One region of the Acidovorax sp. GW835-FHT14G06 genome, then DNA from elsewhere that is predicted to be linked to it. Evidence: predicted binding sites of a transcription regulator. Region 1 holds the regulator's gene; each other region holds the start of a gene.

Region 1 (10,471 bases):
GCGCGGGCGGAGGCTTTGTCAGTGTGCCCTTCATGACCTGGTGCAATGTGCCCATCCACAATGCAGTGGCCACCAGTGCCGCGTTGGGGTTTCCGATTGCGCTGGCGAACGTGATTGGCTACGTCATTGGCGGGCAGAACGTGAGCGGCTTGCCGTCCGCGTCTCTGGGCTACATCTGGCTGCCTGCACTGGGGGTGATTGCCACCTGCAGCGTGCTGACGGCCCCGCTGGGTGCCAAGGCGGCGCACAACCTTCCCGTCAAGCAGCTCAAGCGCGTGTTTGCATCGCTGCTGTTTGGCCTGGCGGCCTACATGCTGTGGAAAGGCGTTTCGGCCGCATAAGGCCGACAGAAAGACGGATTGGACGGCCGACCCACCGGCCGCACGGCTTGGTCGCTACGCTCCAGACCTTCAGGTGCTCAAAGGCCGGTGACGCCCCTGGGCCTTCAGCGGCAAAGGTTTGCTCAGCATGGCGCGGAACTGTTCCGCTGGCAGACCAGGTGCACACAAAAAACCCTGGTAGTGTTCGCACTGCATTTGCTGCAGCACAGCCTGCTGGATTTCGGTTTCCACCCCCTCGGCCACCACCTCGATGTGCATGGCGCGGCCCATGCTGATGATGGCGCTGACGATGGCACGGTCGCCGTCGTCGTCGGGCAAGCCACGCACAAAAGACTGGTCGATCTTGAGCTTGTGAATGGGAAGTTTCTTGAGATAGGCCAGGCTCGAATAGCCCGTACCAAAATCGTCGATCGCCAAGCCAATGCCCAGCTCAGCCAGCACCCGCAAACGCTGCTCCATCTCCTGCGCATCCTGCAGCAGGATGGTTTCCGTCAGCTCCAGCTCCAGCAACGTGGGTGGCAACTGGTGCACCGCCAGCAGGCGTGTGATGCGATCCACAAAGTCAGGCTGGCGGAACTCCAGCGCTGACACGTTCACTGAAATCATGATGGGCGTGCCGCTGTGCATCCACAGGGCAGCCTCTCGCACCGCCTGCTCCATCACCCAGGCGCCCAAGGTCACGATATAACCTGATTCTTCAGCCAAGGGGATGAACACGGCGGGCGACACCGCGCCAAACTCAGCATCCGTCCAGCGCAACAGCGCCTCGGCCCCGCTGATGCGCCCGGTCGCCATATTGACCTGGGGCTGATAGTGCACGGCCATGCGCTGCAGGCCCAGCGCCTGGCGCATCGCATGCTCCATCTGCATGCGCGCGAGCAGGTTGGCGTTCATCTGCGGCTGGTAGAAGCCATAACTGCCGCGCCCACGCTCCTTGACGCGGTACATCGCGGTGTCCGACTGCTTGATGAGGTCGTCCAGCGTTGCGCCGTCTTGCGGGTACAGCGCAATGCCGATACTGCACTGAATCGAAAAGCCCATGCTGTCGAGCATGAAGGGCTTGAGCATGTCGTCCAGAATCCGGCGCGCCACGCTCTCGGCCACCGATGCATCACCACCGTGCAGATAGATGACAAACTCATCGCCTCCCAGCCGGCACAGCATGTCGGTTTGCCGCAAGCAGGTCTGCAGGCGCTCGGCCACCAATTGCAGCACCCGGTCCCCAAAGGGATGCCCCAGAGAGTCATTGATGATCTTGAAGCGGTCCATGTCCAGGAACAGGATCGCAAAGCCGGTGTCACTCTGGCGCGCCCCCTGGATGGCGGTGTCCACACGCTGCGACAGCAGCAAGCGGTTGGGCAGACCGGTGAGGGCATCGCTGTAGGCCAGTTCCTCGATGCGCTTTTGCGCGGCATGCTGAAGCGTGAGATCGCGCATGAAGCCGATGCTTTGCACCAGCCGCCCTTCATCATCACGCAGGGCCACCCACGACAACTGGACTGCACAATACGCACCGTTGTCCCGGGGCAGCCACAACTCGCCTTCCCAGAATCCATCCTGGGCCCAGCCCTGCAGCACCTGTTCCATGAACGCGGCATCCGAGCCACCGCCAAAGAGCGAGGCAGCCACACAGCCTTCAAAACCCTTGGCGGTTGGCCCCACCAGCCGCTCACACCCTGGGTTCATGCGCATGATGCGGTGCTGGCTGTCTGCGATGAAGATCGCATCCAGACTGGACTCAAACACTCGCGCCGCCAGACGCAGGCTCGCCTGGGTCTCCGTCTGGCGGGTGATGTCACGGAACGAATACACACGCCCCACCGCGCAGCCCTGGCTGAACTGCGGCACCGTGCGCATCTCCAGCACCACGCCATTGCGCAGCTCGACGATGTCAGTGCTCTCCTGCATCGGCTCGCGATCGATGGCTGCCAAGCGTTCGGCATACAAACGGGAGTCTGCCACCTGGTCCGCCATGAAGGCGTACACCGCCGCATCGTCACGCTCCAGCAACAGCTGGCGAGGCAGGTTCCACAGCTGCGCCAGGCGCTGATTGAAGGCGCGCACCCGGCGGTCCAACCCACACACCAGCATGCCGTCGGCGGCGGAGTCCAGGGTGGCGCGCAGCTCAGAAAGTAACGTCTCCAGCTCGCGTTCGGTGGCCTCCTGGCGGCTGCGGTCTAGCATGGTCAGCAGCAAAGCGCTGCCACCACCATCCCCCCAGGGTACGCGTCTGACACAACGCTGCACCGGCACCAAGGTGCCATCGGGACGCAGCAAACTGGTGTGTGCGGGAACGCCTTGGGCAATCACTGCAGCGGGCTCAGACCAAAAGGCCAGCTCTTGGGGCGTGCTGGCCAGATCCAGCACAGACCGCCCCCGCATGGCGGCGGCAGACAGTCCCATAAGACGTTCGGCGCCTGCGTTGGCTTGCAAAATGTGCTGGCTCGCCTCATCCAGCAGCCACACGGCCTCCTGCAGGCCATCCAGCCATCCGAACGATTGCAGATCGCTCACGCCGCAGCCTCGTCAGGGCCGGGATTGACCGCTCGCTCAAAAAAGTAACAGATCCGCTGCCGGGGCGACAGGTAGTCCAGCGCATCACGCGGTAGCTGTGCGGGCTTGAGGCTGCGCCGTATGCCCAGTTCAGGTACAGTTTCCAAGTCTAGGATCGGTGCCTCGTCCTTGGGAACGCGCGGGTCGTGCACGATGACCTTGGGCCTCAGGGGCCGGGACGAATTGACGGAGGCCACAATGGCGTACCGGTCGTTGACCAACTGCACGATGGAGCCGGGCGGGTACACACCCATCATGCGAATGAAAGCGCCCAGAACCACAGAATCGAACCGCGCCTTGAGCTGGGCAAAGATGACAGAGAGCGCTTCATGCGGCGTGAGCGCCGTCACACCCATGGCCGGATTGCACATCCGGTCGTATTGGTTGACCAGGGCCAGGACCTGACTCATGCGCCCCAGATCAGGCCCCTTCAGACGCTGGGGAAAACCACTGCCGTCACACATCTCATGGTGCCGGGCAACTGCGGTCAGCACCGCGTCGGTAAAACCCATGCGTTTGGCCAAGGCCACGGACTCTGCCACATGGGTCTCGTAGCGTGTGCGCTCCATGGGGATCATGGAGGGCGTCGGCTGGCGCAGGTTGGGTGGCAGCTTGAGTTTGCCGATGTCGTGAATCAGCGCAGCGACGCCCAAATCGTGCAGCTCCTCACTTTTCATGCCCAGGGATCGCCCCAGCAACAGTGAGATCACCATCACATTGATCGGATGCAGACCGTTGCGCTCGCCCACACCTTCGGACAGCAGCCGGATGACGGAGTCACCGTTTTCCAGCAGCTCCGTGACACACCCGGAAACCAAGGCCTCCCCCTTTACCTTGGCCTGGTCCGGATGTTCAGAGACCGTACGCTCCATGGACTGGTATTGCCGGGTAGCCTCTGAGAAACGCTGATTGCAAGCGGACAAGGCCCGGTTTTGCGCTTCCAGCAATTCGCGACGCCGCTGCGCCTCGGGGTCTACGACCACGGTCGCCCCCGGTCCGGGAGCATCCAGGCCATTGGGCGCAGGGGCAGACATTTCGGGCACGCTCCAGGCCGCAGGCACCAGCTCCTGCAGTTCAGGATCGCTCTTTTTGGGGACGTACCGCACCTCAGTCAGCCCGAGCTCACGCAAAGTGGCGATCTGCTCAGACGATGCCACCCGGAAACTGCTGGTCGGGAACGGATGGTGCATCCAGCCCACATCGAGCTGAATGTACATGCCGACACGCAATTGGCTGATGTCGATGAGGATGGATGAGTTCACGTCAGGCGCACGATACATGGCGACATCAATGCCACCAATAGTTACGCAGATTATCACCAGTTCCAGTGACGTGGCGAAGAACCGGCAGGCCGCGCGGCGATCCGGCAACACTTGACTGAAAGCGGGCCTTGCTGGACCACCCCTGTACCCTCGGCAGAAGCATCTTCCAGCTTCCACCCACCGTGCGGTTGGGGTGATGTGGACGAGTCAGCGCCGCGCGCTCAGCGGCACCAGAGCGACGGCTTGTAAATGAGATCCATCCACAATGCCCAGGCGGCAACCCCGCACAGCATGGCACCTGCGGCCCGCGTGCCCCACTGCCCCCTCGCTAGATTCAGGCGGTTGCGAAGGCTGCTCCAAGCCCAAGGGCCGCCCACCAGCCACACCCCGCTGCCCAGGGCAAACAGAGCCATGGTGAGGGCGCCCTCCAGCGCTCCGCCACTGAGCGCCGCAACCAACAAGGCCGAGTAGAGCAGTCCACAAGGCATCAGGGCCCACAAGACTCCAGCCACCATCACTCCGCCCGGAGCCCCGACCAGCGGGCGAACACGCGCCCACACGGAGCGGCCAGCCTGCTCCACCCAGGCAGGCTGGCGCGACTGCACCATCATCATGAGCCCCCAGGCCATCACCGCCACATGCATGAGTGTCCAGGCGGGGCGCAGCGCCGTGGTCTGCTGGGTGAGCCATGCCAGACTGTCCATGGCCAAGGCTGCCATTGCACCGACGCCGGCATACCCCACAAGGCGTCCCGCATGAAAGGCCATGGTCCGCTGCAGCGTACCGCCACGCGGCGCCCAACGCACCACCTGCTCTGCACCCCCGTCCGACTGTGGCATGCCGCCCTGCCCCACCAATGCCCCGCAGGGCGCGGAGCACATAGCCAGGCAGTGGGACCCACCGGCGAGCCCCATGAGCAAAGCAGTCCAGCCAACCGTTGCAAGCATAGGTGTCAGATGATGCGCGAAAACCGGGCGCGGTTGCGGTCAGCCTGCAGATAACGGTCAAAAACCATGGCGATACCGCGCACGAAGAACCACCCGGTGGCGGTCACTTCAATGCCCTCAGGCCCCACCCGTACCAACCCCTGCTCCTGCATACCCTCCAGCTGCGCCAACTCTGCTGCGAAGTACTGACGGAAATCGATCAACCACGCCTGCTCCATCGGCTCGAACAGCAGCTCGCCCTGGCACATCAGGGCCATGATGGCCGCGCGGCGCACCAGGTCGTCGCGGGTCAGGGCCAGCCCGCGGACCACAGGCAGCCGCCCTTGGTCCAGGAAGTCGTAGTACTCGTCCAGCGTCTTGGAGTTCTGGCTGTAAGTCGCCCCTACCCGGCCGATGGCCGATACGCCCAGTCCAATCAGGTCGCAGTCTGGCTGCGTGCTGTAGCCCTGGAAGTTGCGGTGCAAGCGTCCCTGGCGCTTGGCCACAGCCAGTGCGTCGGTAGGCAGAGCAAAGTGGTCCATGCCCACATAGACATACCCAGCGTCCATGAACGCATCGAGTGAGCGCGAGAGCATGGACAGCTTGCTCGCGCCTGTGGGCAATTCGGCGGAGATGATGCGACGCTGTGGTTTGAAACGCTCCGGCAAGTGTGCATAGGCATACAACGCAATGCGGTCAGGCCGCAGCTGCGCCACCTGCGCCAGCGTGCGGTCAAAAGACTCTGGCGTCTGGCGCGGCAGGCCGTAGATCAGGTCCACGTTCACCGAATCAAAGCCCAGCGAGCGGGCGGACTCCACCAGCGCAAAAACCTGCTCTGCAGGCTGAATGCGGTGCACAGCCTTTTGCACTTCGGCATCAAAGTCCTGCACGCCAAAACTCAGGCGGTTAAAACCCAATTCAGCCAGGAGCGCCAGACGCTCGGAGTTGACCGTGCGCGGATCCACTTCGATCGAGTATTCGCCCCCGGGCGCCAGCGTGAAGCTGCGCTTGAGCATGGCCATCAGCTCCCGCAAGCCCGCATCTGAGAGGAAGGTGGGCGTGCCACCGCCCAGGTGCAATTGACTCACCACCTGTCCTACGCCACAGTGCGCGGTGTGCAGGTCGATCTCGCGGCTCAGGTAGCGCAAGTAGACCTCGGCGCGGTCATGGTGTTTGGTGATGATCTTGTTGCAGGCGCAGTAGTAGCACAGGGATTCGCAAAACGGGATGTGCACGTACAGGGACAGCGGCATGGCCTTGGCCAGCGTGCCCGAACGGCGCTGTTGCAGCGCCAGCACATAATCTTCCTGACCGAAGGCCTCCACAAATCGGTCAGCCGTTGGATAGGACGTATAACGGGGCCCTGGCACGTCAAAGCGGCGCAGAAGATCTGGCGAAACAGCAGTCATGGGGAAATTTCCTTGCGTACACCTTGACTGTGCCGTAGGCTCCGGGACATGTCCTTGACCTGCATCAAGTGAACCAACAAGCGATACGGCGACAATTTGATGAAGGTCAGCCGCTCGCCCGCGCCCTGTATTCAGGTTCGTGTACGGCAAGCACGATATGCTCGACCAACAACCCAAGTCCATGTGCCTATGAACCCGCTCACCATCAAAGTCGCCTGCTCCAACTGCAACCTCCGCGAGCTGTGCATGCCCGTGGGCTTGAACGAAGAGCAGCTCCAGCGCATTGACGAGGTGGTTGCCGTCCGTCGCAAAGTCAAACGCGGAGGCACGCTGTTTCGCAATGGCGAGTCCTTCACGTCCCTGTATGCCATCCGCACCGGGTTCTTCAAGACCTGCGTGGCCACGGAAGACGGTCGCGACCAGGTCACGGGCTTTCAGATGGCGGGCGAGATCATCGGGCTCGACGGCATCGTCAATGACCACCATACCTGTGATGCGGTGGCACTTGAAGACGCCGAAGTGTGTGTCATGCCCTTCGACCGCATTGAAGAGCTGTCACGCGAAGTCACAGCCCTGCAGCACCACGTGCACAAAATCATGAGTCGCGAGATCGTGCGCGAGCACGGCGTGATGTTGCTGCTGGGCAGCATGCGTGCCGAGGAACGCCTGGCCGCCTTTTTGCTGAACCTGGTGCAGCGCCTGCATGCACGGGGCTTCTCGCAGTCGGAACTGGTGTTGCGCATGACGCGCGAAGAAATCGGCAGCTACCTCGGCCTCAAACTCGAAACGGTCAGCCGGACCTTCTCCAAGTTTGTGGAAGAAGGGATCGTGGAAGTCAAACAGCGCCATGTGCGCATTCTCGACACCGATGCCCTGCGACGCATTGTGAACAGCCAGCAGACCTGCCACTGACGACACTGACACTGAGCCACTTCCACGCAGAGGGTCGGTTCCGCACAAAGTACAACCATCTCTTGCGAAACGGCATGCATTGCATGCCCAGACAAGCAGGCGAAAAGGGCTCAGGGGCAGGACGATGTCTTGCGGCAATCGTCGGGGCGCTCCCCATCGGGCACCGGGCACCGGTTGACCTCGAACGGAGACATGGACAGCAGTGTCGTCAATGCGCTCGTGGCCATGGTGATGGCCCAAAACACAAAAAATGCGAGGGTGTACACCCCTTGCCGTGACAGCGCCAGGGGCTGGCCGAACCAGTGCAGGTCCTGGGGGTACACCATGGCAAAAACCAGCATCTCCAGCACGCCCGCCATCAAGAAGGCGGGCCATGCAATCCACATCAGGCGTTGCGTCCACATATCGGTTCTGTCTCCTGGTGCTGCCTGGGGTCGCTGGGGGCAGCGACCGGCGGGTTGTCAGCGTGGTTGGTCTTGCACGGGGGTGGCCGCATGGTTGCGGGCCTTGAGTGCCGGTGCCAGGCTTTTCTCCGGCGCCACCAAGGTCTTGTTGATCTCAATGCCCTGTCGGTAGTAATCCTCGGCCACCACCGGGTCAGGCCGAGAAATCGCCAGCCACAGCGTCACAAAGCCAGCCACGATCACGATGGCAGGCCCGGCAATCACCAGCCACACATGGCCGAACTTCCACCAGGGCACGGGAACTGCCGGTGTCGCGATGGCAGGGTTTGAAGACATGGTGCTCTACTCCTCAACAATATCGGTCAAAGTGCGGCCCTGAAAGGCCCCACCGGGATGCCGCTCAACGCGGCACAAGAAACACGGATTTTTCCGTCACATGGGCAGCTGCCCCTACGGCCTGCACGTCAAACTGAACCGCATGCGAGCCCGACGTGGCGGAACCGTACGGAATCTGCAAACGCACGGCCACCCAGCGCGACTCTGCTGCGCCAATGTCCACTTCGGCCTCGGAGGCCACCTCCAGCCCCTCCAGTCCACGCGCACTGATGCGGTAGCGCTGTTCGCCCTCCGTGGCATTCATGATCTGCAGCCGATAAATATTCTCCAGTTTGCCCCCCGCCACAATGCGCGAGAGCGCGGCCCGGTCACGCACGACATCCACCTTCAGCGGCGTGCGCACCACCAGGCTGGCCAGCATGGCAACGCACAGTGCTACCAGCACGGCGGTGTAGATCAGCACACGGGGACGCAACACGCGACGCAGCATCTGGGACTGCGTCCAGCGCTTGGCCACGCCGTTCTGGGTGGAATAGCGGATCAGACCACGCGGGTACTGCATCTTGTCCATCACCGTATTGCAGGCGTCCACACACAACCCGCAACCAATGCATTCATATTGCAAACCCTTGCGGATATCGATGCCCACAGGACAGACCTGCACACACAGCGAACAGTCAATGCAGTCGCCCAGCCCCTGGGCCTTGTAGTCAATGTTCTTCTTGCGCGGGCCGCGCTGCTCGCCACGCTCAGGGTCGTAGGTGACGATCAGCGTGTCTTTGTCAAACATCGCGCTCTGAAAGCGCGCATAGGGGCACATGTATTTGCAGACCTGCTCGCGCATGAAGCCTGCGTTGCCGTAGGTGGCAAAACCGTAGAAAAGCACCCAGAAAATCTGCCAGCCACCCTCAAACGCCAGCAGCTCGCTGCCTAATTCACGGATGGGCACGAAGTACCCTACGAAGGTGAAGCCGGTCCACAGGGCCACGGCAATCCATACCACCTGCTTGAGAAACTTTTTACGGATCTTCTCGAACGTCCAGGGACCGTTGTCCAGACGGAGGCGGGCACTGCGATCGCCTTCGATCTTGTGCTCGATCCACATGAACATTTCGGTGTACACCGTCTGCGGGCAGGCAAAGCCACACCACAGGCGCCCCGCCACGGCGGTGAACAGGAACAGCGACAGCGCCGAAATGATCAGAAGGCCGGTGAGGTAGATGAAATCCTGCGGATACAGCACCAGACCAAAGATGTAGAACCTGCGGGCCCCCAGATCAAACAGCACCATCTGGCGCTGGCCCCATTCAAACCACGGCAGCCCATAAAACACCAGCTGTGTCAGAAACACCATGCCCCAGCGCCAGCGCGCAAACAAGCCGCTGATGGAGCGCGGGTAGATTTTCTTTTGCGCTTCGTACAGCGAGATGATCTCGCCCGCAGAAGAGGCATCGGCGGCGACTGGCGTGATCGGAATGACCTTGCGAGCAGGCTCGCTGGGTGTACTCATGGTGTCGCTTTATGAACGGATAAGGGGCGCGCTTTGAAAAGAAAACCCGGGCAGTGCTTCAAACATCGCCCGGCGGACATGTCAACGTGCAGCCACCTGCTTGTTCGACAAACCCCACACATAGGCAGAGAGTACGCCGATCTGCGCCTCGGTCAACTTCTCGGCCTGTGCTGGCATCTGGTTGACCTTGCCGTTGTTGATCATGGCCGTGATGGCGGCCTCGCCCCAGCCATGCAGCCAGATATCGTCGGTCAGGTTGGGCGCACCCAGAGCCTGGTTGCCCTTGCCATCCATGCCGTGGCAGGCCGCGCATGCCGCAAACTTGGGCTTGCCCAGGGACGCACGCAGCGAGTCATGCGGGCTGCCCGACAGGCTCAGTACATAGTGCGACAAGTTGCGCACATCTTCTGGAGTGCCCACGGCTGCTGCCATGGGGGGCATATTGCCAATGCGGCCCTTCTCCAGCGTCTCGCGGATCTTCTCGGGTGTGCCGCCATGGAGCCAGTCGCTGTCCGTCAGGTTCGGGAAGCCCTTGCTGCCGCGTGCATCCGAGCCGTGGCACTGCGCGCAGTTGTTCATGAACAAGCGCTCGCCAATGGCATGGGCCTGCGGGTCCTTGGCCACGTCTTCGGGCTTCATGGATGCAAAGCGGGCGTACAGCGGCTCCAACTCCGTCTTGGCCTTGGCCATTTCGGCTTCGTACTCGCCCTTTTGCGTCCAGTTGAGCTTGCCAGTGAAGCTGCCCAGACCTGGGTAGGCAGCCAGGTAGCCCAGGCCAAAGATGATGGTGATGACGAACAGCCACACCCACCAGCGCG
Region 2 (10,471 bases), on a different contig from region 1:
GATCTGACGGACGGCGATCTAGAAAAAATTCGCGAGCAAATCGAGCAGTTCACCATTGAAGGTGACCTGCGCCGCGAAACCACGATGAACATCAAGCGTTTGATGGACATCGGCTGCTATCGTGGCTTCCGCCATCGCCGCGGTCTGCCAATGCGTGGTCAGCGCACCCGTACCAATGCTCGCACTCGCAAGGGTCCGCGCAAGGGTGCAGCTGCACTGAAGAAATAAAGATTGAAAGATCATCATGGCTAAGTCTCCTGCCAATAACGCAGCTCAGCGCGTTCGCAAGAAGGTCCGGAAGAATGTTTCGGACGGCATTGCACACGTGCACGCCTCGTTCAACAACACCATCATCACGATCACCGACCGTCAGGGCAACGCCCTGTCGTGGGCTTCGTCCGGTGGCCAAGGTTTCAAGGGTTCGCGCAAGTCCACCCCATTCGCAGCCCAGGTGGCTTCGGAAGTGGCTGGTCGCGCTGCCATCGATCAAGGTATCAAGAACCTGGACGTCGAAATCAAGGGCCCAGGTCCTGGTCGTGAGTCTTCGGTGCGCGCATTGGGCGCACTGGGCATCCGTATCACATCGATCTCCGATGTGACCCCGGTGCCACACAACGGCTGCCGCCCTCAAAAGCGCCGTCGTATCTAATCTCTCTAAGCCCACCGCCGCCTGTGAACGCGCAAGCGCCTCAGGCGGCTCCCGCAATGGTTTGCGGTAGATGACACAAAGGAAGCTCAAGTGGCACGTTACCTCGGCCCCAAGGCCAAACTCTCCCGCCGTGAAGGCACCGACCTGTTCCTGAAGAGCGCACGTCGTTCGATTGCCGACAAGTCCAAGTTCGACTCCAAGCCTGGTCAGCACGGCCGCACTTCGGGTGCCCGCACCTCTGACTACGGTCTGCAACTGCGTGAAAAGCAGAAGGTCAAGCGCATGTATGGCGTGCTGGAAAAGCAGTTCCGCCGTTACTTCGAAGCCGCCGACGGCAAGAAGGGTAACACTGGTGCCAACCTGCTGTTCCTGCTGGAATCCCGTCTCGACAACGTCGTGTACCGTATGGGTTTCGGCTCCACTCGCGCTGAAGCGCGTCAGCTGGTGTCGCACAAGGCGATCACCGTGAACGGCAAGTCCGTGAATATCGCTTCGTACCTCGTGAAAACGGGTGATGTGGTGGCTGTGCGCGAAAAGTCCAAGAAGCAAAACCGCGTGGTGGAAGCCCTGCAACTGGCGGCCCAAGTGGGCATGCCCGCCTGGGTGGAAGTGAATGCCGAGAAGGCAGAAGGCATCTTCAAGAAGGTGCCGGACCGCGATGAATTTGGCGCCGACATCAACGAATCGCTGATCGTTGAGTTGTACTCGCGCTAATCGGTCGAGTACGTAATTCAAGAAAACCGTCCCTAAACCGCGAGGCATCGCGGTTTAGGCGCTTCACCAGCCTTACCGGTGTAACGAGCTGGGGGTATTGAGAGGAAGTCTGAATGCAAACCAATTTGCTGAAACCCAAGGCGATCAATGTCGAGCAGCTTGGCCACAACCGTGCCAAGGTCGCACTGGAGCCGTTCGAGCGTGGGTACGGCCACACGCTGGGCAACGCCATTCGGCGCGTCCTGCTCTCGTCCATGGTGGGTTACGCAGCGACGGAAGTCACGATTGCAGGAGTGCTGCACGAGTATTCGTCCATTGACGGCGTTCAAGAGGACGTGGTCAACATCCTGTTGAACCTCAAGGGTGTGGTGTTCAAGCTCCACAACCGTGACGAAGTGACGTTGAGTCTGCGCAAGGATGGCGAAGGTGTGGTCACTGCCCGTGACATCCAGACCCCTCACGACGTGGAAATCGTCAACCCTGATCACGTGATCGCCAACCTGTCTGCTGGCGGGAAGCTGGACATGCAGATCAAGGTCGAGAAGGGCCGTGGCTATGTGCCGGGCAATCTGCGTCGCTATGCTGACGAATCGACCAAGTCGATTGGGCGCATTGTGCTGGATGCATCGTTCTCGCCAGTGAAGCGCGTGAGCTACACGGTGGAAAGCGCTCGTGTCGAGCAGCGTACCGACCTGGACAAGTTGGTTGTCGAGATCGAGACCAACGGTGCGATCACTGCCGAAGATGCCGTGCGCGCATCGGCCAAGATCCTGGTGGAACAGCTGGCGGTATTCGCACAGCTGGAAGGCGGCGAACTGGCTGCTTTCGACGCACCCGCAGGCCCACGTGGCAATGCGACGTTCGATCCGATCTTGCTGCGTCCTGTGGACGAGCTGGAACTGACCGTGCGTTCTGCCAACTGCCTGAAGGCGGAGAACATCTACTACATCGGTGATCTGATTCAGCGCACCGAGAACGAACTGCTCAAGACGCCTAACCTCGGTCGCAAGTCGCTCAACGAAATCAAGGAAGTGCTGGCATCGCGTGGTCTCACCTTGGGCATGAAGCTTGAGAACTGGCCGCCAGCAGGTCTGGACAAGCGTTAAGCCAAAGCTATAATCGAAGGCTGCCCGAAGTTTGGGCGCCCGGTTTGATGTCCCCCGCAAGGGGGACTTTTCGTTCCCTGCGGGGAACAGTGCCTCGGGCAGTACCTGATACGGCTGCCTGATTTAATTACATAGACAGTAGAAAGAAAGCACCATGCGCCACGGACACGGCCTTCGCAAACTCAACCGCACCAGCTCGCACCGCCTCGCGATGCTGCAGAACATGATGAACTCGCTCATCGAGCACGAAGTCATCAAGACCACTGTTCCCAAGGCAAAGGAACTGCGCCGCGTGATCGAGCCCATGATCACCCTGGCCAAGGAAGATTCTCTCGCCAACCGTCGCTTGGCATTCAACCGTCTGCGTGACCGTGACAGCGTGACCAAGCTGTTCAACGACCTGGGCCCGCGTTTCAAGGTGCGTCCTGGCGGCTACACCCGTATTCTGAAGATGGGCTTCCGCGTGGGCGACAATGCGCCTATGGCCCTGGTCGAATTGGTCGATCGTGCTGCAGAAACTGAAAATAATTCGGCAGCAGCTGAATAATAGGGTATAATTTATTTCTTACCGCGCGATGGAGCAGTCTGGTAGCTCGTTGGGCTCATAACCCAAAGGTCGGAGGTTCAAATCCTTCTCGCGCAACCAAAACATAGCAAATACTGCTAAAGCAAAACGCCCACTTTTTAGTGGGCGTTTTTGTTTGTGCTCTTGGTCCACGGTCAGTGGGTGGACGAGCAGACCTGTCCGGCGACAATTGTTTTGTCCTGTGGAAGGTGGTGTCGGGCCTCGACAGGCTCACCGTCCAAACAGATCCGCCTTGGCGGCCTTGGTGATGGCCACCACACAAGGGTGTGTGATGCGCCTTTCGATGGAGATCGCGAAAAACTCCTCCACCAAGTCTGAGGAGCGGCCAATAACCTCTACCCCAAACTGAGCAGTGGTCTCCTCATCCAGCACGGAGGGGGATGTGAAGATACCCCGGCCTTCCCGGCCAAAAGCATTCATCAGTGCGCTGTCGTCAAATTCACCGACCAGACGGGGTTGCAGGTGGTGCTTGTTCAGCCAGTGGTCGAGTTGCTGGCGTACGGACGACATAGGGCCCTGGATGAGCATGGGCGCACCGTGCAGGCATTCTGGGAAGGGCCCACCCAGCTGCGCCCGCAAAGCCGGGGCGCACAGAAAACTCATGCTGCTGGTGCCCAGGGGGTGGTTGAACGCTTTGACGCCGATTTTCTTGGACACTGGCTCGTCTGCCAGCACCAGGTCCAGCTTGTGCAGGCTCAGCTGCGCAATCAATTCTGGAAACTTGCCTTCGTGGCAGGTCATGTGCACGCGCTGGGGCATACCCAGCGCAGGCTCCAGCAGGTGGTAGGCCACCGACTTGGCGATCGAGTCGGCCACGCCCACCCGGAACTCCAGTGGCTTCTCCTGTCCGCGCGACAGCCGGATCGATTTTTCCAGTTCGTCACCCAGCGCAAAGATCTGCTCGGCATACCCCAGGGCCACCCGTCCCTCGCTCGTCAGCTCCAGGCCGCGCCCCCTTTTGCGGAACAGGTCGTGGCCCAGCCATTCTTCCAACTGCTTGATCTGGCCGGACAGCGTTTGCGGGGTGGTGTTGAGCTGCTCACCGGCGCGCATCACACCGCCTGCCTTGGCCACCGTCCAGAAATAGCGCAGGTGCTTGAAGTTCATACCGTCCCAACACTTCGTGTAATTCGAAGAATAAAACTCAATAAAACGAATATACGCGAAGTATAAAACTCTCTACATTGACGTTTGGCAGCTTCCGTGGCGATCTGCGCCGCGGTCTGGAGCTGCCTGTGTTCACAAGGAGTAGCAACGATGCGTATCACGACCCGAGGACAGCTGGCGGTGTCCGCCATGACCGACCTGGCACTGCGCCAGAAGATGCGGCCGGTGCCCTTGTCCACCATCAGCACACGGCAGGGGATTTCTCTGTCTTACCTTGAGCAGCTGTTCAGCGCACTGCGCCGCGCCGGCTTGGTGGACAGCACCCGGGGGCCCGGTGGCGGCTACACGCTGGCGCGGCGCGCGGAGCAGGTATCGGTGGCTGAAATCATCTTGGCGGTGGAGAACCTCAAGACCGACGAGCTGCAGAACCTGGGGCCCAGCCAGGCCGCCCAGGTCAAATCCATGACCGGTGAACTGTGGACCAGCTTCAATTCCCGGGTGATGGAATACCTGCAGTCGGTGACGCTGCAGGACCTGGTCACCCAGGCGCTGGAGCAGGGTGCTGTCGTGGAGGAGAAGACCCCCGCTGCGCGCACCAAGTTGCCCCTGGCGCACAAGCCCCGCCCGTTGATGGCGCGGGTCAACGTGCCCAACTCGGTGTTTGCTCTGGGGACCGTGCCGATCCTTCAGCGCCGCTGAAGCGGATGTCGCGATATGGTGGTGCGGAGCGCTGTCAGCGGCGCCATGCACACGATCGCCCTGGCGCGGTGCCCCAGGCGGTGGCTACAGCTGGTGGGCCAGCTGCTTGATCCCCCGGATCAGCATCTCCACCGAGATAGCTACCAGGATCAGGCCCATCAGGCGCTCAAACGCCATCACCACGCGTTCGCCCACCAGGCGCTGGATGCGTTCGGCCAGTAGCAGCACCACGGCACACACAGCCATGGTGACGCACAGCGCGGCCACCCATTCCCACCGGCGTTCCGGCGCCTGGGCCACCAACAGCATGACCGTGGCCAGTGCCGACGGGCCTGCCAGGGCAGGGATGGCGAGAGGAACGATCAACGGCTCGCCTGGCAGCTCTGTTTGCGGTCCGTCCGCCGACGGAAAGATCATGCGCAGTGCGATCAGGAACAGCACCACCGCGCCCGCAATCTGCAGCGACAGATCGCTCAGGTTCATTACCCGCAGAAACTCAGCGCCAAAAAACAGGAACACCAGCAGCAGCGCAAACGCAATCAGCACCTCCCGCAGGATCACCCGCGCCCGGCGCTCGGGCGCCACGCCGCGCAGCGCGTTGGCAAAGATGGGGATGTTGCCCAGCGGATCGGTGATCAGCAGGAGCAGGATGGTGGCTGACGCGAAGGTGTAGCTCACGCTGCGTACACCGCGTCCAGCGAGCGAAAGCCCTTGATCTCGATCGGGTTGCCGCTGGGGTCGTGGAAGAACATCGTCCACTGTTCGCCGGGCTGGCCCTCAAAACGCACCTGGGGTTCCAGCACAAAGGCGGTGCCGGCGGCCTTGAGCCGTGCGGCCAGTGCATGCCAGTCGGTCAGCTCCAGGATGGCGCCGAAGTGCGGCATGGGCACCAGATGGTCGCCCACATGCCCGGTGCGGGCGCTGGCAAACGGGATGCCCAGGTGCAACGAGATCTGGTGACCAAAAAAATCGAAGTCCACCCAGGTGTCGGTGCTGCGGCCCTCCTGGCATCCGAGCACACCGCCGTAAAAGCGGCGGGCGGCGTCCAGGTCGGTGACGTGAAAAGCGAGGTGAAAGAGGCTGCGCATCCTGCAAAGGATAGCAGCCGGGGCTGCGTTCCGGTCGCAGCGCTGAACCTGTCAGGCGACAGACGGATCGGCGGCCATGTTGTCAAACTTCTTGAAATACTGGCGCGCCATGGCCACCAGCTGGGCGTCGGTCGGGTGGTCGGCGGCCACCGAGTCCACCACCACATCGGCCACTGCCGCATGGTGCTTGGTCGCCCAGTCGCGGAACTGGTTGCGCACCAGGCCTGGGCCTGCCAGCAGCACCTCGCGGGTGTGGGTGAGTGCATGGGCCACATCGGCAAAAAACGGCGTGAGGTCGTCAGCCTTGCCCTGGTGCTTGTGGTGGCTGCGGGACTTGATGCGCTGGGCTTCGGCGTGTTCGCGGTCGAACATCACCACATGGGCTTCGGACTGGTCCATCCAGACAACGGCGTGAAAAGTGCTCATGGGTCGGCTTTCTTGAAGTGGTGGCAAAAACGGGAAAGGAAATGGCCTGTATGCGCGAACTCTGCTCACGCAGCTCGGCGGTGTTGTTCGGCCTTTTCCTGGCAGTGCACGCAGCGTGCCGCCTCGGGCGTAGCGTGCAGGCGGGCGGCCGTGATGTGGGTACCGCAGTCCGTGCACTCGCCATAGGTGCCTGCTTCAATGCGGGCCAGGGCAGCCTCGACAGCTGCCAGATGCGCGGTTTCGCGTTCGTCGAGGGCAAATTCCAGCTCGCGCTCGGTGGCGACCTGGGCGCGGGGGTCTTCGGGTTGTCCGAAATGGTCGGCAGCGGCCTCTGCGCGGCCGATGACACCGCCGCGCTGTGCGGCCAACTGGGCCAGCAGCTCGGATTGCTGGGCCAGCAATTGCTGGAGGAACGGTGCGGCTTGGGTCTTGTCCATGCGGGGTCTCCTCTGGGTGATCGGATACCTGCATGGTGCGCCTGTGCGCCATGCCCTGCGTTGACCAAGGTCAAGGGATGGCGCTCCGTGCCCACCTCCCTGTTTTCACCGCTGGGCGGACTCAGCGCTTGGGCGGCCGCGCCAGCATCTCGGCGGTGTTGGTCTTGCGGTCAGCGTTCACACGCTGCACGTGGGGGCGCTCGGCCATGCGGGCCAGGTATTCGCGCACCGGCAGGTCGGCCAGATAGTCGCGGCCATAGATGATTTTGGTGGCCGAGCTGACCAGCGGCAGGTGCACGATGGCAGCGCAGTCGGCCAGGGTGAAGGCGTCGCCGCCCACGTAGGGGCTGAACTTGGCCAGCTCGCCGAAGGCGGCAATGTTTTTCTCAAGCTGCGCTCCCACCTTCTCCTTGGCTGTGTCGCTCACGGTTCCGCCAAAGAAAGCCTGGGGATACAGGTTGCGTGCCACCAGCTCCAGATGCAACTCCAGAAAGGTGATCAGCTCGCGCACCTTGGCGGCCTGGTAGGGGTTGGCAGGGATCAGCGCTGGCTGCGGGTGGGCTGCCTCGATGTAGTCGGCCATCACGGCCGATTCGCACAGCGGCCCCTCGGGTGTGCGCAGGTAGGGCACCTTGCCCAGCGGGCTGGCGCTGCGGTCGGTCTCTCCCACCCAGGCCAGTTCTTCGGTGAAGGGCAGGCCCTTTTCGAGCAAGGCAAGCTTGACCTTGTTGTAGTAGTTGCTGGCCGAAAAGCCGCAGAGTGTGAGCATGGTGTTGTCTCCGTTGTGGTGGTGAATGCAGCACGCATCCTAGGTGGGGGCGGGGGCGCAGTCCGTCGCGCAGATGACCCCGGTCAAGGACTGCGAACCCAGGCACCCTACAATTCGCACCCATGCCCTCCCTGCAAACCATTCGCAGCCTTCGCTGGCTCGCCCGCCTTGTGCTGGCGTGGTTTGTGTTGTCGATTGGCGTGGCGGTAGCGTCGCCGCTGGTCAATCCGCAGGCGATGGAGCTGATCTGTTCGGGTTCGGGCGCCATCAAGTTGCTGGTCAAGACCGATGACGGTGCCAAGGAGATGTCCAGCCACACGCTGGACTGCCCCCTGTGCGCGCATGTCGGCGCTCCGCCTCCCGTGTCGCAGGCCCAGCTGCCTGTGGCGCACCCCCTTGCGCATGCCCTGCGCCCCATTCCTGCCGCGCACATTGCTGCGCGCACTGCCGCGCCGCTGCCGCCGCGCGGACCTCCAGTTATCTCCTGAAATTGCTATTGATTCGATAGCTTCTGGCGCATGATTTATCTGCGCTAGCGGCCTATTTGGCTTGATTTTCAGGAGTTTCCATGCGCAAAAGCCGCATGGCGCTGGCCGTGGCCAGTGCCTTTCCCCTCGCCCTTACCTTCACGGTCATCGGGGCCGTGCCCGCATTCGCCCAGAGCGCTGACAGCACCGGTGTTGGCTCCAACGCCCCCGTCAAGGAACTGGGCGTGGTTACCATCACCGGCGGCCAGCCCACCTCGCTGCCCACGCAGATTCCCACCACCATCGAGGGTGTGACGCGCGAGCAGATCGAGCATGCGATCAACGCCACCGACAGCGAAGACGCTCTCAAGTACCTGCCCAGCCTGCTGGTGCGCAAGCGATATATCGGCGACTACAACCACGCCGTGCTGTCCACCCGCGCCTCGGGCACGGGCAACCCGGCGCGGTCCATGGTGTTTGCCGATGGCATTTTGCTGAGCAACTACCTGGGCAACGGCCCCACCAACGCGCCGCGCTGGATGCTGGTCACGCCCGAGGAGATCGAGCGCGTGGATGTGCTCTATGGCCCCTTCTCGGCCGCCTATGCAGGCAACTCGGTGGGCGCGGTGGTGGACTACGTCACGCGCATGCCGACGAAGTTCGAGGCGCACGGGCAGGTCAGCTATCAGCACCAGCCCTTTGACCTTTACAACACCAGCGGTACCTACGGCGGCAAGCAGGTGAGCGCCTCCGTGGGCAACAAGAATGGCGACTGGGCGTGGTTCCTCAACTTCAACAAGACGGACAGCGAAGGCCAGCCGCTCACCTTCCCCACGCGCCTGGTGTCTGCAGGCACCGTGGGCAATGCAGGCACGCCGGTGACGGGCGCGGTGCTGGGCAACAACCGCAGCAACCAGCCCTGGTACCTGCTGGGCACCGCCACGCAGTACCACACGCAGCAGGACCACATCAAGGCCAAGATCGCCTACGACTTTTCGCCCACCGTGCGCGCCGCCTACACCTTCGGTTGGTGGCACAACGAATCCGAGGGGCGCCCCACCAGCTACCTGCGCGACGCCAACGGCAATGCGGTGTATGGCGGCACGGTCAACATCAACGGCCGCTCGTACACGCTCGCGCCCACCGACTTCAACGTGTCCAACGAAGACCTCACGCACTTCATGCATGGGCTGTCGGTCAAGAGCAATACCAAGGGCGTGTTCGACTGGGAAGTGGCCGCCAGCCTGTACGACTACCAGACCGACACCCTGCGCGCCGCCACCGTGGCGTTGCCCGCCGCTTTGAGTGGTGGCGCAGGCCGCATCGTCAACAGCAAGGGCACAGGCTGGAACACGCTGGCCGCCAAGGGAACGTGGCGGCCCGATGGCGTGTTGGGCGCCCATATTGTGGACTTTGGTCTGCAGCGCGACAGCTACCAGCTGCGAACGGTGGAGAACGCCACGACGAACTGGATCAACGGCGCCGCAGGTGCGCGCAACCAGGCCTTCAACGGCGACACCCAACTGCTGGGCCTGTGGGCGCAAGACACGTGGAAAATCGCGCCACGGTGGAAGGCCGTGCTGGGCGCCCGCGCCGAGCGCTGGAGCGCCAGCAATGGCCAGACCGGCAACGCTACCACCACGGTGAGCCATCCCGAGCGCAACGAAACCTATCTGTCGCCCAAGGCTGCCGTGGCCTACCAGGCCAATGAGCTGTGGGTGCTCAAGGCCTCCACCGGCCGCGCCGTGCGCATGCCCACCGTGGCCGAGCTGTACCAGGGCGGCATCAGCGGCAGCGGCACACTCATCAACAACGACCCCAACCTGAGGCCCGAAAAGAGCTGGACCACCGAGCTGACGGCGGAGCGTGACTTGGGCAACGGCTTGCTGCGTCTGACGGCTTTCTTTGAGCGCACCAAGGACGCGCTTTACTCGCAAACCAATGTGCTCGTCACGCCCAATGTGACCAATGTGCAGAACGTGGACGCCATCGCTACCCGTGGCATTGAGCTGTCGTACCAGGCCGCCAATGTGTTCGTACGCGGACTGGAGCTGGGCAGCAGCCTGACCTGGACGGACTCCAAGATCACCAAAAACGACAAGTTCCCCGCCAGTGTTGGGAAGTGGCAGCCCCGCATCCCCGAGTGGCGTGCCACTGCCGTGGCCACTTATCGGCCCGATGACAAGTGGTCGTACACCCTGGGCGCGCGTTACAGCGGCAAGCAGTACAGCACGCTCGACAACAGTGACCCCAACGGTTTTGCCTACCAGGGCGCGAGCCGCTACTTCACCACCGATGTGCGCGTGCGCTACCAGATCACCAAAGCGGTCAGCGCCGCCGTGGGCATCGACAACCTCAACAACTACCAGTTCTGGAACTTCCACCCCTACCCGCAGCGCAGCTACATGGCCGAGCTGAAGGTA
Region 3 (10,471 bases), on a different contig from region 1:
TGGCCGGAATGCCTGGCCCGTCGTCCTGCACCGACAGTTGCAGCGCCGCGCCCCCGCGCCGCAGCGTCACCGCCACGTTGCCGCCATCGGGCGTGTAGCGCAGCGCGTTGTCGATGAGGTTGTGGGCGATGGATTCGAACGCAGGCTGGTCGAGCCGCGCGGGCAAGGTGTCGGGCGCGTCCAGCGACAGTTCGATCTGCCGCGCCATGGCCTGCGGCGCAGCCTGCGCCAGTGCGCCGCGCAGCCATTGCGCCACATCCAGGTCGCGCGGTGCGGGGCGCTGTGCGTCGTCCAGCGCGGCCAGGTCCAGCAGTTGCTGGGCCAGGTGCGAGGTGCGGGCGATGGCCTGCTCCAGGTGGGCCTGCGCCTGGGTACGTTCTTCTTCGCTGGGCGAGCGGGCCATCACATGGGCCTGGGCGGTGATCACGGCCAGCGGCGTGCGGATCTCGTGTGCGGCGTCCTGCACAAAGGCGCGCTCGCGCTCCACCTTGTGCCGCAGCTGGGCGAAGAGGTGGTCCAGCGACTGCTCCAGGGGCTTGAGTTCGCCGTGGCGGGCGTTGAAACCCACCGATTGGAGGTCGTCCTGCCCGCGCTGCGCAATGCGGCTGGCCAGTTGCTGCAGCGGCCGCAGGCCGTGGCGTACCGAGAGCCACACCGCCAGCAGCACAAAGGGTGACGCCAGCAGCAGGTACGGCAGCAGGGCGCGGCCGTTGTACTGCAGGAAGTTGGAGTCCGTGCGCTTGGTCTCGAACACCCGCAGTACCCAGCGCGCATTGCGACCGGTGTAGATGCGGAACGACCGGCCCTGCAGGGCGGCTTCCTCTATGAATGGCTCTGCGCGGGGCGTGGCGGGCGGCAAGGCTACGTTCTGCAGCCCCGGCGAGGCAAACACACGCTGGCCCGATGCCGCATCGAGCAGCTCGTGCATCTGCACCCCGGGCAGCAGCCCGATCTGGCGGCGGCGGACGTTGGTCCAGTGGTCGGTGGCCGCCACAGCCGTGGCGGCGTGTGCAGGATCGGTAACCTGGGCCAGCGAGTCCAGCACCGCGTCGCCGTACTTCATCAGGCCCGGGTCGCGGGTGATGGTGTGTTTGTAGTTGACGAAGTTGTAGCCCAGCAGCACCGCCCACACCACCACAAACGCCACCAGCACCGAGGCCACGCTGCGGCGCATCAGCGTGGGTTCGGCCAGCCATGCCCATGCGCTGCGCAACGCGTGCTTCATCGTGGTCATGCTTGCAACAGGTAGCCTACGCCACGCACTGTGCGGATCAGCTCCGCCCCGATCTTGCGCCGCAGGTTGGACACATGCACTTCGATGGCAGCAAAGTCCATGGGCTCGCCCAGCGGGTCCAGCCGCTGCGACAACACGCTTTTGGACACCACCACGCCGGGCTCGCGCGCCAGCTCCAGCAGCAGCTGAAACTCGCGCGGCGACAGCTCCAGCGGAAGCCCGGCGCGCTGCACGGCATGACGCCGGGGCTCGATCACCAGCTCGCCCAGCACCCAGCGCTCGCTGGCCTGGCGCGCGCTGCGGCGCAGCACGGCGCGGATGCGCGACATCAGTTCGGCCGTGGCAAAGGGCTTGATCACAAAGTCGTCCGCCCCGCCGTCCAGGCCCGCCAGCCGGTCCTCCACGGCCGAGCGCGCCGTGATCACGATGACGGGCACCTGCCCGCTGTGCCCGCTCTGGTTGCGCCAGCGCGCCAGCAGGTCAAAGCCACTGCCATCGGGCAGTGTCAGGTCCAGCAGCACACAGTCCACCGTTGTGGCGTCGACCGTGGCGGGCGCATCCACCGCGCGGCGCAGCCACTCGCTGGTCAGCCCCTCCACCTTCAGCGCGGACTGCAGCGCGCGGCCCAGGTCCAGGTCGTCTTCGATGAGCAGGATGTGCATGGGGTGATTGTGGCGGGAGCGATGGCCGTTGCGCAGTGCCGCAGCCGCCACCTTTGGCTGGCCTTAAGGCGAGACTTTGCACAATGGGCGCATTCAATGGCTCAACACGTGGGGAGAAAACGATGGCATCGACAACCAAACAGGCGAGGGTGCGGCGATGGTCGGGCAGCGCAGCGCTTGCTGCTGCACTGGCCTTGGTGGGCTGTGCCTCCGGGCCTACGCACCCTTCGCTGGCTGGGGCGCAATTGCCTGACCTGGTGCCCGTGCGCGACTTTGTGGCCAGCCGGCAGTCCACCGGGGGTTATCGCGTGTCACCGGATGGAAAGCGCATCGCCTGGTTTGGCACCGACGGCGTGGTGCCCGCAATCTGGGTGCAGTCCATCGATGGGGGCGACGCCAAGGCGTTTCGCATCCGTGCGCGCGCCATCCGCTTCAGTGCCGACAGCCGCTGGCTCGGCATCACGGCCGACCCCACGGGCGATGAAAACACCCGCATCTATGCGGGCCTGGCCGACGGCCCCAGTACAGAGTTGAGCGAGCTGATGCCGGCGCCGCGTTCGGTGGCGCATTTTGCGGAGGCGGTGGATGCGTCGTCCGACTTCATCGTCACCTCCAACCAGCGCGACAAGAAAGTATTTGACCTGTACCGCGTGACCCCCGCAGGCGGCGCGCCGGTGCTCATGGCCACCAACCCCGGCAACGTGAGCTGGTGGGGCGTGGACACCACGGGCCAGCTGCGCGCCCGAGCGCAGATCCAGGGTGAGCAGGTGCTGCTGGAGCGGCCTGGTAAAGAACCGGGCAGCTGGGTGACCGTGGCAGAACGCAGCCGCTGGGACACGCTGAACATCTTTGGCCTGCATGACGAGGGTCGCAAGGCCTGGGCTCTGTCAAACCGTGGGCGCGACAAGCTGTCGCTGGTGCGGCTGGACCTGACCACAGGTGGCGAAGAGGAGTGGTTTGCCTCGCCCGACGTGGACCTGGACAACGTGACGCTCAGCCGCCGCACCCGCGAGCCGCTGCTGGCGCACTTCATGCCGGGCTACCCGGCGCGCAAGGTGTTCGACCCCGCGCTGGATGCCCGGCTGTCTGCCCTGGCTGGTGACAAGCCTGCAGAGGTGCTGGTGACCAGCCTGGATCAGACGGACAAGGTGCTTACGGTGGCGGTGGCCACCGACCGTGGCACCCGCAACTACCTGCTGCGCGATGGGCACGAACCCCGCTTTCTGGGCGAGAACCGGCTGAGCCTGATTTCCAAGGACCTGGCCCCCACCGCGCCCATCACCTACACCGCGCGCGATGGTCTCACCATCCACGGCTACCTCACGCTGCCCGTGGGGGCGGCGCCGCAGCGGCTGCCCACCGTGCTGCTGGTGCATGGCGGTCCCTGGGCGCGTGACCGCTGGGGCGACGGCGCCACCAGCCGCGCCATGCAGCAGTTTCTGGCCAACCGGGGCTATGCGGTGCTGCAGGTCAACTACCGGGGCTCCAGCGGCTATGGCCGCAACCACATGGAGAAGGCCCGTGGCGAGTTCGCAGGCCGCATGCACGACGACCTGGTGGACGGCGTGCGCTGGGCGGTGGAGCGCGGCGTGGCCGACCCGCAGCGCGTGGCAATCTATGGCGCCAGCTACGGCGGCTATTCGGCTCTGGTGGGCGCCACCTTCACGCCCGAAGTCTTTGCGTGTGCCGTGGATGTGGTGGGCGTGACGGACATCGCACGCCTGCTGGAAGCTGCTCCGCCCTATTGGGAGCTGGGCCTGCCCTGGTGGCACCGCTATGTGGGCAACCCGGCCGTGCCGGAAGACCGTGCGCGCATGGATGCGAAGTCCCCCCTGTACCGGGCTGAGCATGCGCAAAAGCCCATCCTCATCATGCACGGCGTGAACGACCCGCGCGTGAAGCTGGAGCAGTCCGAATGGATGGTGGCTGCCCTGCGCAAGGCGGGCAAGCAGGTGGACTACATCACCTTCACGGGTGACGGCCACGGCAACCAGCGCTGGCCCAACAACCTTACGATGTACCGCAAGACCGAGGACTTCCTGGCGCAATGCCTGGGTGGCCGTAGCAGCGGTTTTGACTACTACCAGCTGGGCGCGTGGGCGTTCTGATGGGGCAGGCCGTAGCTTCGCAGGCTGGACGTCCCAGTCGGCTCGGCTGCAGGCTGGTTCTCGCTCTGGGCCTGGCTGCAGTGTGTGGTGCCGCAGGCGCCCAGCCAGTCGCTCCAGCGGGCGGGGCCTGGGTACAGCTGGGGGATGCAGCGCCCTCGGAAGCTCCGGTCTACATGAGGGCCCGGCTGGTTTCTGTGAAGGCGGACGCGGGCGGCAACACCGCGTATGTACGGTTGAAGCTGCTGCCCCGCGCCAAGTTGCCGTTCACCATCCAGACCTTCAAGGTGGCCGATCGCGCGTTACTGGACGGTATTGGGCAGGGGGCCTGGGTGCAGTTCACCGCCCGGCACATTGACGGCGAAAACACGCTCACATCCATCCGCATGACCGCCGAATGCAAGCGGTTTGAGCCGTGTGACTGACCACCCACGCAAGGCGGTGGTCGCGGCAGCTTGCGCTGCATCAAGCAGGGAGCGCAATGGGTAACAGGGGAGATGTAGATATTGCTAAAATGAGAATCACTATTATTTGTATCGAGGCCAGTCACCATGAAAACCATGGACGATGGCGCTGCGGCGCGGTTGCATCTTCCTACGCAGCAGAACCTGTCCTCGCGGCTGGACAAATTGCCGCGCCGTGCCTCGGGCCGGGTCACGGGCCTGTTGCCCGCACAGGACGCGCAAGAGCACAGCATGCTGCTGCGCTTGCTGGAGATTGGCTTCCTGCCCGGTGAAACCGTGCAAGTGGTCGCACGCGGCTGCTGGGGCGGCGATCCCATCGCGGTGCGGGTGGGGCAGGCCACGTTTGCGCTGCGCCGCCAGGAGGCCTCCATGGTGCAGGTGCAGCTGCTGGATGACACCAGCCTGTCTGCCAAGGAGCTGGCATGAACGCCCAGGCTAATGTGCAACCCACCGCCGCCGATGCGCCCCTGCGCGTGGCGCTGCTGGGCAACCCCAACTGCGGCAAGACCGCGCTGTTCAACCTGCTCACCGGCGCACGCCAGAAGGTGGCCAACTACGCCGGCGTGACGGTGGAGCGCAAGGAAGGCCTGCTGCAGACCGCCGCCGGCCGCCGCGTGCGCGTGCTGGACCTGCCGGGTGCCTACAGCCTGCATGCACACAGCGTGGACGAGGCCATCACCCGCGACATCGTGCGCGGGCGCCGCGCGGGCGAGCCCGTGCCCGATGTGCTGGTGTGTGTGACCGACGCTACCCACCTGCGCCTGAACCTGCGCCTGGTGCTGGAGGCGCGCGCCCTGGGCCTGCCCATGGTGATGGTGCTCAACATGATGGACGTGGCCGAGCGCCAAGGCATCGCCATCGACCGCGAGGCGCTGTCGCGCGAGCTGGGCATGCCCGTGCTGGCCACCGTGGGCGTGCGCGGCAACGGCGCCCAGGAGCTGGTGCAGTGGCTGGATGGCGCCAACCTGCAGCAGCTGCAGCGCCCGGTGGTGGCGCCCGATGCGGCGGCGCGCCTGGATGCGAGCGACCTGGAGGCGCAGAACGACGTCATTCGCACCCACCAGGAGGTGCGGCGCATTCTGGACCGGGCCGTGCGCGTGCCGGTGGTCAGCCTGCGGACCGACGACCGCATCGATGCGGTGGTGCTGCACCCGGTGTGGGGCCTGCTGATCCTGGCCGCCACACTGTTCCTGATGTTCCAGGCGGTGTTCAGCTGGGCCGAGCTGCCCAAGTCATGGATTGAAGATGGCGTGGGCTGGCTGGCAGCCCTGGTCAACAGCCACATGGCCGACGGTCCCTTGCGCAGCCTGCTGACCGACGGAGTGCTGGCGGGTGCGGGCGGAGTGCTGGTGTTTTTGCCCCAGATCCTGTTCTTGTTCCTGTTCATCCTGGCGCTGGAGGACTCGGGCTACCTGCCGCGCGCGGCGTTCTTGCTGGACCGCGTGATGGGCACGGTGGGTCTGTCGGGCCGCTCGTTCATCCCGCTGCTGTCGAGCTTTGCGTGTGCCGTGCCGGGCGTGATGGCCACGCGCTCCATCACCCACTGGCGCGACCGGCTGGTGACCATCATGATCGCGCCGCTCATGACCTGCTCGGCGCGCCTGCCGGTGTATGCGCTGCTGATCGCAGCGTTCATCCCCGAGCGCACGGTGGCGGGGGTGTTCAACCTGCAGGGTGTGGTGCTGTTTGCGTTGTATGTGGCCGGCATCGTCAGTGCCATGGCCGTGGCGGCGGTGGCCAAGCTGGCCCGCAGCGACACGCGCGCCACGCCGCTGATGATGGAGCTGCCCGCGTACCGCTGGCCCAGCGTGCGCGGCCTGGCCTACGGCCTGTACGAGCGGGCGGTGATTTTCATCAAGCGGGTGGGCGGCATCATCCTGGCCGTCACGGTGTTGTTGTGGTTTCTGTCCACCTACCCCGGTGCGCCGGAAGGCGCCACGCAGCCTGCCATCACCTACAGCCTGGCCGGCCAGCTGGGCCGCCTGCTCGAGGTCATCGTCGCGCCCATTGGCTTCAACTGGCAGATTGCCATCGCTCTGGTGCCCGGCATGGCGGCGCGCGAGGTGGCGGTGAGCGCACTGGGCACGGTGTACGCGCTGTCTGCCACCGGCGACGAGGTGGCCAACCAGCTGGGGTCGCTGATTGCGGGCTCGTGGTCCCTGGCTACCGCGCTGTCGCTGATGGCCTGGTATGTGTTTGCGCCCCAGTGCATCTCCACCATCGCCGCCGTGCGGCGCGAGACCAACGGCTGGCGCTACCCGCTGCTCATGGTGGGGTACCTGTTTGCCATGGCGTATGCCGCCAGCTTTGTGACCTACCGCGTGGCGCTGGCGCTGGGCGGCGGCTGAGGGGAAACGTTGTGATGGTCCAGCAACTCGTCGTCGGTCTGATCGTCCTTGCCGCAGCGCTCTATGTGCTCTGGCGTTATCTGCCCGGGCGCTGGCGCCAAGGGTTGGGCAAGGTCCACCCGGGGCTCGTCCAGTCGCCGGGCTGTGGGGGAGGCGATGGTGGGTGCAGCAGCTGCGGCAGTTGCGCGGTGCCATCTGAGGCGGCCGCTGAAAAGCCCGTGGCCATGCCCGTCCGTCGCGGGTCTGCTTCTCAGTAGTTGCTATATTTTATATAGCTGCTGGCGCATGATTCACTAGCGCTACAGGCCGTTTTGACTCAAATTGTCTACTGGTACAGTTGGCTTTGGCCCAGCGCGCTCAACGCCTGTTGCAGGTTGACGCGCGCCTGGGCCTCGTAGCGCTGCGCAAAGTAGGCTGTGCCATAGATGTGAGGGCGGTCCAGAAAGCCTTGCAGCACTGCGCTGCGCCCCGCCACATAACGCGGCCAGCGCACAAAAAAGTATTCACGCCGCACGTTGCGTTCGAACTGTCGGTACACCGCGTCACTCTGGCCCAGGATGGCGAGGTCGATGTCCACCACCCACAGCGTATCGCCGGTGAGCGGGCCCGGGGTGTGGCGGGTGTCCATCACATGCTGGTGCACGGTTTCGGCCAGCGTGGTGGGCAGCCCTTGGCCCAGCAGGAACTGTCGCGCCCAGCCGGCGCTGCGCGCCTCGTTGTGCCCGCTCCACGGCCAGTAGATGGCGTCGTGGTACCACAGGGCGAGGGCCACAACATGGGGGTTGTGAAGCGCTCTGGGTTGCTGGTCTTGCACCGCCTGGAGGTGCCGCAGGCAGGCCCGCAGATGCGTGGTGTCGTGGTAGGCGCGGGGCCAGTGGGCCCAGCTGCGTAGCAGGCGCCTGCCCTCGGCTCGCCAGGCGGGTGTGTCGCGCCCCAGCGCTTGGCCCAGGGCCTGCCAGTGCGCCAGCAATTCGGCGCTGTGAGCGGGCTGGCGGCGCCAGGGCATGGGGCTGTCAGGCCAGTTTGCCCAAGAGCAGATATTCCATGAGTGCCTTCTGCACGTGCATGGCGTTCTGGCTATGGCCCGCAGCCCTCAGCTGCTTCACGTCCGCTGCGCGGACATGAGCCTGCGCCGAAACAGGCTGCTGGCGCTGGCGCGCCACCGCATTGCATTTCATGCAATACGGCCGAGCAGAAGGTACTCCATGAGTGCCTTCTGCACGTGCATCCTGTTTTCCGCCTCGTCCCACACCACCGACTGCGGCCCGTCGATCACGTCGGCCTCGACCTCTTCGCCCCGGTGCGCGGGCAGGCAGTGCATGAAAAGGGCGTCGGGCTGGGCGGCGGCCATCATCTCTGCGTCCACACGCCAATCGGCAAAGGCCACCCGGCGTTCTTCGTTCTCGGCCTCGTAGCCCATGCTGGTCCACACATCGGTGGTGACCAGGTCGGCGCCACGGCAGGCTTCGAGCGGGTTGATAAAGAATTGATAGCTGTCAGCGCTTATTCCACCGGCACCTGCGGCCAATTTCTCGTCCACTTCGTAGCCGCGTGGCGTGCTCACATGCACCTTGAAGCCCAGCAGCGACGCCGCCTGCAGCCAGGTGTTGGCCATGTTGTTGCCATCGCCCACCCAGGCCACCGTCTTGCCCTGAATGGAACCACGGTGTTCGATGAAGGTGAAGATGTCCGCCAGGATCTGGCAGGGGTGGTACTCGTTGGTCAGGCCGTTGATGACGGGCACGCGCGAGTTGGCGGCAAAACGCTCGATCTTGGCCTGCTCGTAGGTGCGGATCATCACCAGGTCGGTCATGCGGCTGATGACCTTGGCGCTGTCCTCGATGGGTTCGGCGCGGCCCAGCTGGCTGTCGCCCGTGGTCAGGTGCACCACACTGCCGCCGAGCTGGTACATGCCCGCCTCAAAACTCACACGGGTACGGGTGCTGGCCTTCTCGAAGATCATGGCCAGCGTGCGGTCCACCAGCGGGTGGTGTTTTTCGTAGGCCTTGAACTTCTTCTTGATGAGCGCAGCGCGCTCGAACAGGTAGGTGTACTCGTCGGCGGTGAGGTCGGTGAACTGCAGGTAATGTTTCAGCGTCGTCATGGCAGTGTGGCTTTTCTTCATTCAGCCAGGATGGCTTTGACCAGCGGGGTCAGCTTGGCGACGATCTCGTCGGCTTCGGCGGTGGTAAGGATCAGCGGAGGCACCAGGCGGATCACGCTGTCGGCCGTGACCGACAGCAGCAGGCCTGCCTCGGCTGCGCGACCGATCAGTGCGCCGCAGGGCTTGTTCAGTTCGATACCCAGCATCAGGCCCAGGCCCCGGATCTCTTTCACACCAGGCAGGCTGCCCAGCTCGCGCTGCAGCGCTGCCTTCAGGTGCTCACCCACCGTGGTGGCGTTTTGCAGCAGGCCGTCTTCTTCCATGATGCGGATGGTCTCCACCCCCGCGCGCATGGCCAGCGGGTTGCCGCCAAAGGTGGTCCCATGGTTGCCCGGCTGCAGCACGTTGGCTGCCTTGGGGCCCGCCACCACCGCGCCAATCGGCACGCCCGAGCCCAGGCCCTTGGCCAGGGGCATCACGTCGGGCACGATGCCTGCCCACTGGTGGGCAAACCATTTGCCGGTGCGGCCCATGCCACACTGCACTTCGTCGATCATCATCAGCCAGCCGCGCTCGTCGCACAGCTTGCGCAGCTGCTGCAGGTATTCCACGCGCATGGGGTTGATGCCGCCTTCACCCTGAATGGTCTCGAAGAACACGGCCACCACGTTGGGGTTGCCTTCGGTGGCCTTCTTGATGGCCTCGATGTCGTTGAGCGGCACCCGCACAAAGCCCTCGACCAGCGGGCCGAAGCCGCTGTAGATCTTGGGGTTGCCGGTGGCCGACATGGTGGCAATCGAGCGGCCGTGGAAGGCCTTTTCGTAGACCACGATTTCTGGCTTGGCGATGCCCTTGTCCACGCCAAACTTGCGTGCGATCTTGAGTGCAGCCTCGTTGGCCTCCAGGCCCGAGTTGCAGAAGAACACGTTGGTCATGCCCGACAGCTCCACCAGCTTGGCGGCAAGCTGCTCTTGCAATGGCGAGTGGTAGTAGTTGGAGGTGTGGATCAGCTTGGTGATCTGGTCCTGCAGGGCAGGCACCAGCTTGGCGTGGTTGTGGCCCAGCGTGTTCACGGCAATGCCGCCCAGGCCGTCCAGGTATTCTTTGCCGTTCACGTCCCAGACGCGGCTGCCTTGCCCACGGGCCAGCGCGATCGGTACGCGGCCATAGGTGTTCATCACGTGGGGCGAAGCTGCCGGGATGGAAGCGGTCATGCGGAAATCTCCAGACGGTACGGTGGCGAAAAAGCGAGTCACGATTCTAGGGGGAGCAGGGGTGCGGTCTGTTGACGATTGCGCATCACTGCAATGCCGGGCCCTTACCCTCTTTGGGGTGCCTATGTGTAGCGCGGCGGAGGGATTAGGGAGCTAGCTCTTATATAAGAGTTAGAATGTCGCGCTGCGGTGCAGCATGCAGCGATCCTGCGTCTGTGCCCTCACTACCACTCCAATCCCCGATGGTTTCCCCCTCCTCCAAAGAAGTCTTCATCCAGGGCATCACCCACGACGGGAAAACCTTTCGTCCCAGCGACTGGGCCGAGCGGCTTGCCGGGGT

What was found. Region 1 encodes FNR, which switches genes on or off when oxygen is low (the NO sensors DNR and NnrR bind a similar motif). Its sites were predicted from a motif close to TTGATNNNNATCAA; they were not measured.
Region 2: the regulator FNR is predicted to act here: its motif matches at 6,873-6,886, upstream of AC1Q64_RS17070 (TraR/DksA family transcriptional regulator).
Region 3: the regulator FNR is predicted to act here: its motif matches at 4,457-4,470, upstream of AC1Q64_RS22295 (FeoA family protein).

Annotation. Positions count from the first base shown of each region.
Region 1 covers NZ_JBXAGA010000002.1:312,104-322,574, reverse strand. Annotated here, with positions in the region: gene AC1Q64_RS04040 (sulfite exporter TauE/SafE family protein) at 1-341, shown strand, start outside; gene AC1Q64_RS04035 (putative bifunctional diguanylate cyclase/phosphodiesterase) at 411-2,855, opposite strand; gene AC1Q64_RS04030 (cyclic di-GMP phosphodiesterase) at 2,852-4,174, opposite strand; gene AC1Q64_RS04025 (sulfite exporter TauE/SafE family protein) at 4,378-5,103, opposite strand; gene hemN (oxygen-independent coproporphyrinogen III oxidase) at 5,109-6,491, opposite strand; gene fnr (fumarate/nitrate reduction transcriptional regulator Fnr) at 6,681-7,403, shown strand; gene AC1Q64_RS04010 (hypothetical protein) at 7,514-7,807, opposite strand; gene AC1Q64_RS04005 (FixH family protein) at 7,865-8,143, opposite strand; gene ccoG (cytochrome c oxidase accessory protein CcoG) at 8,208-9,653, opposite strand; gene ccoP (cytochrome-c oxidase, cbb3-type subunit III) at 9,735-10,471, opposite strand, start outside.
Region 2 covers NZ_JBXAGA010000009.1:106,826-117,296, forward strand. Annotated here, with positions in the region: gene rpsM (30S ribosomal protein S13) at 1-228, shown strand, start outside; gene rpsK (30S ribosomal protein S11) at 245-649, shown strand; gene rpsD (30S ribosomal protein S4) at 740-1,363, shown strand; gene AC1Q64_RS17030 (DNA-directed RNA polymerase subunit alpha) at 1,477-2,469, shown strand; gene rplQ (50S ribosomal protein L17) at 2,624-3,016, shown strand; tRNA gene AC1Q64_RS17040 (tRNA-Met) at 3,039-3,115, shown strand; gene nhaR (transcriptional activator NhaR) at 3,266-4,162, opposite strand; gene AC1Q64_RS17050 (Rrf2 family transcriptional regulator) at 4,313-4,861, shown strand; gene AC1Q64_RS17055 (MarC family protein) at 4,946-5,539, opposite strand; gene AC1Q64_RS17060 (VOC family protein) at 5,536-5,949, opposite strand; gene AC1Q64_RS17065 (hypothetical protein) at 6,001-6,375, opposite strand; gene AC1Q64_RS17070 (TraR/DksA family transcriptional regulator) at 6,441-6,812, opposite strand; gene AC1Q64_RS17075 (glutathione S-transferase) at 6,934-7,581, opposite strand; gene AC1Q64_RS17080 (DUF2946 family protein) at 7,704-8,069, shown strand; gene AC1Q64_RS17085 (TonB-dependent receptor) at 8,150-10,471, shown strand, end outside.
Region 3 covers NZ_JBXAGA010000016.1:16,228-26,698, forward strand. Annotated here, with positions in the region: gene AC1Q64_RS22275 (sensor histidine kinase) at 1-1,234, opposite strand, end outside; gene AC1Q64_RS22280 (response regulator) at 1,231-1,896, opposite strand; gene AC1Q64_RS22285 (S9 family peptidase) at 2,019-4,004, shown strand; gene AC1Q64_RS22290 (hypothetical protein) at 4,178-4,426, shown strand; gene AC1Q64_RS22295 (FeoA family protein) at 4,562-4,891, shown strand; gene feoB (ferrous iron transporter B) at 4,888-6,813, shown strand; gene AC1Q64_RS22305 (HD domain-containing protein) at 7,139-7,819, opposite strand; gene argF (ornithine carbamoyltransferase) at 7,988-8,917, opposite strand; gene AC1Q64_RS22315 (aspartate aminotransferase family protein) at 8,935-10,131, opposite strand; gene AC1Q64_RS22320 (DUF3579 domain-containing protein) at 10,374-10,471, shown strand, end outside.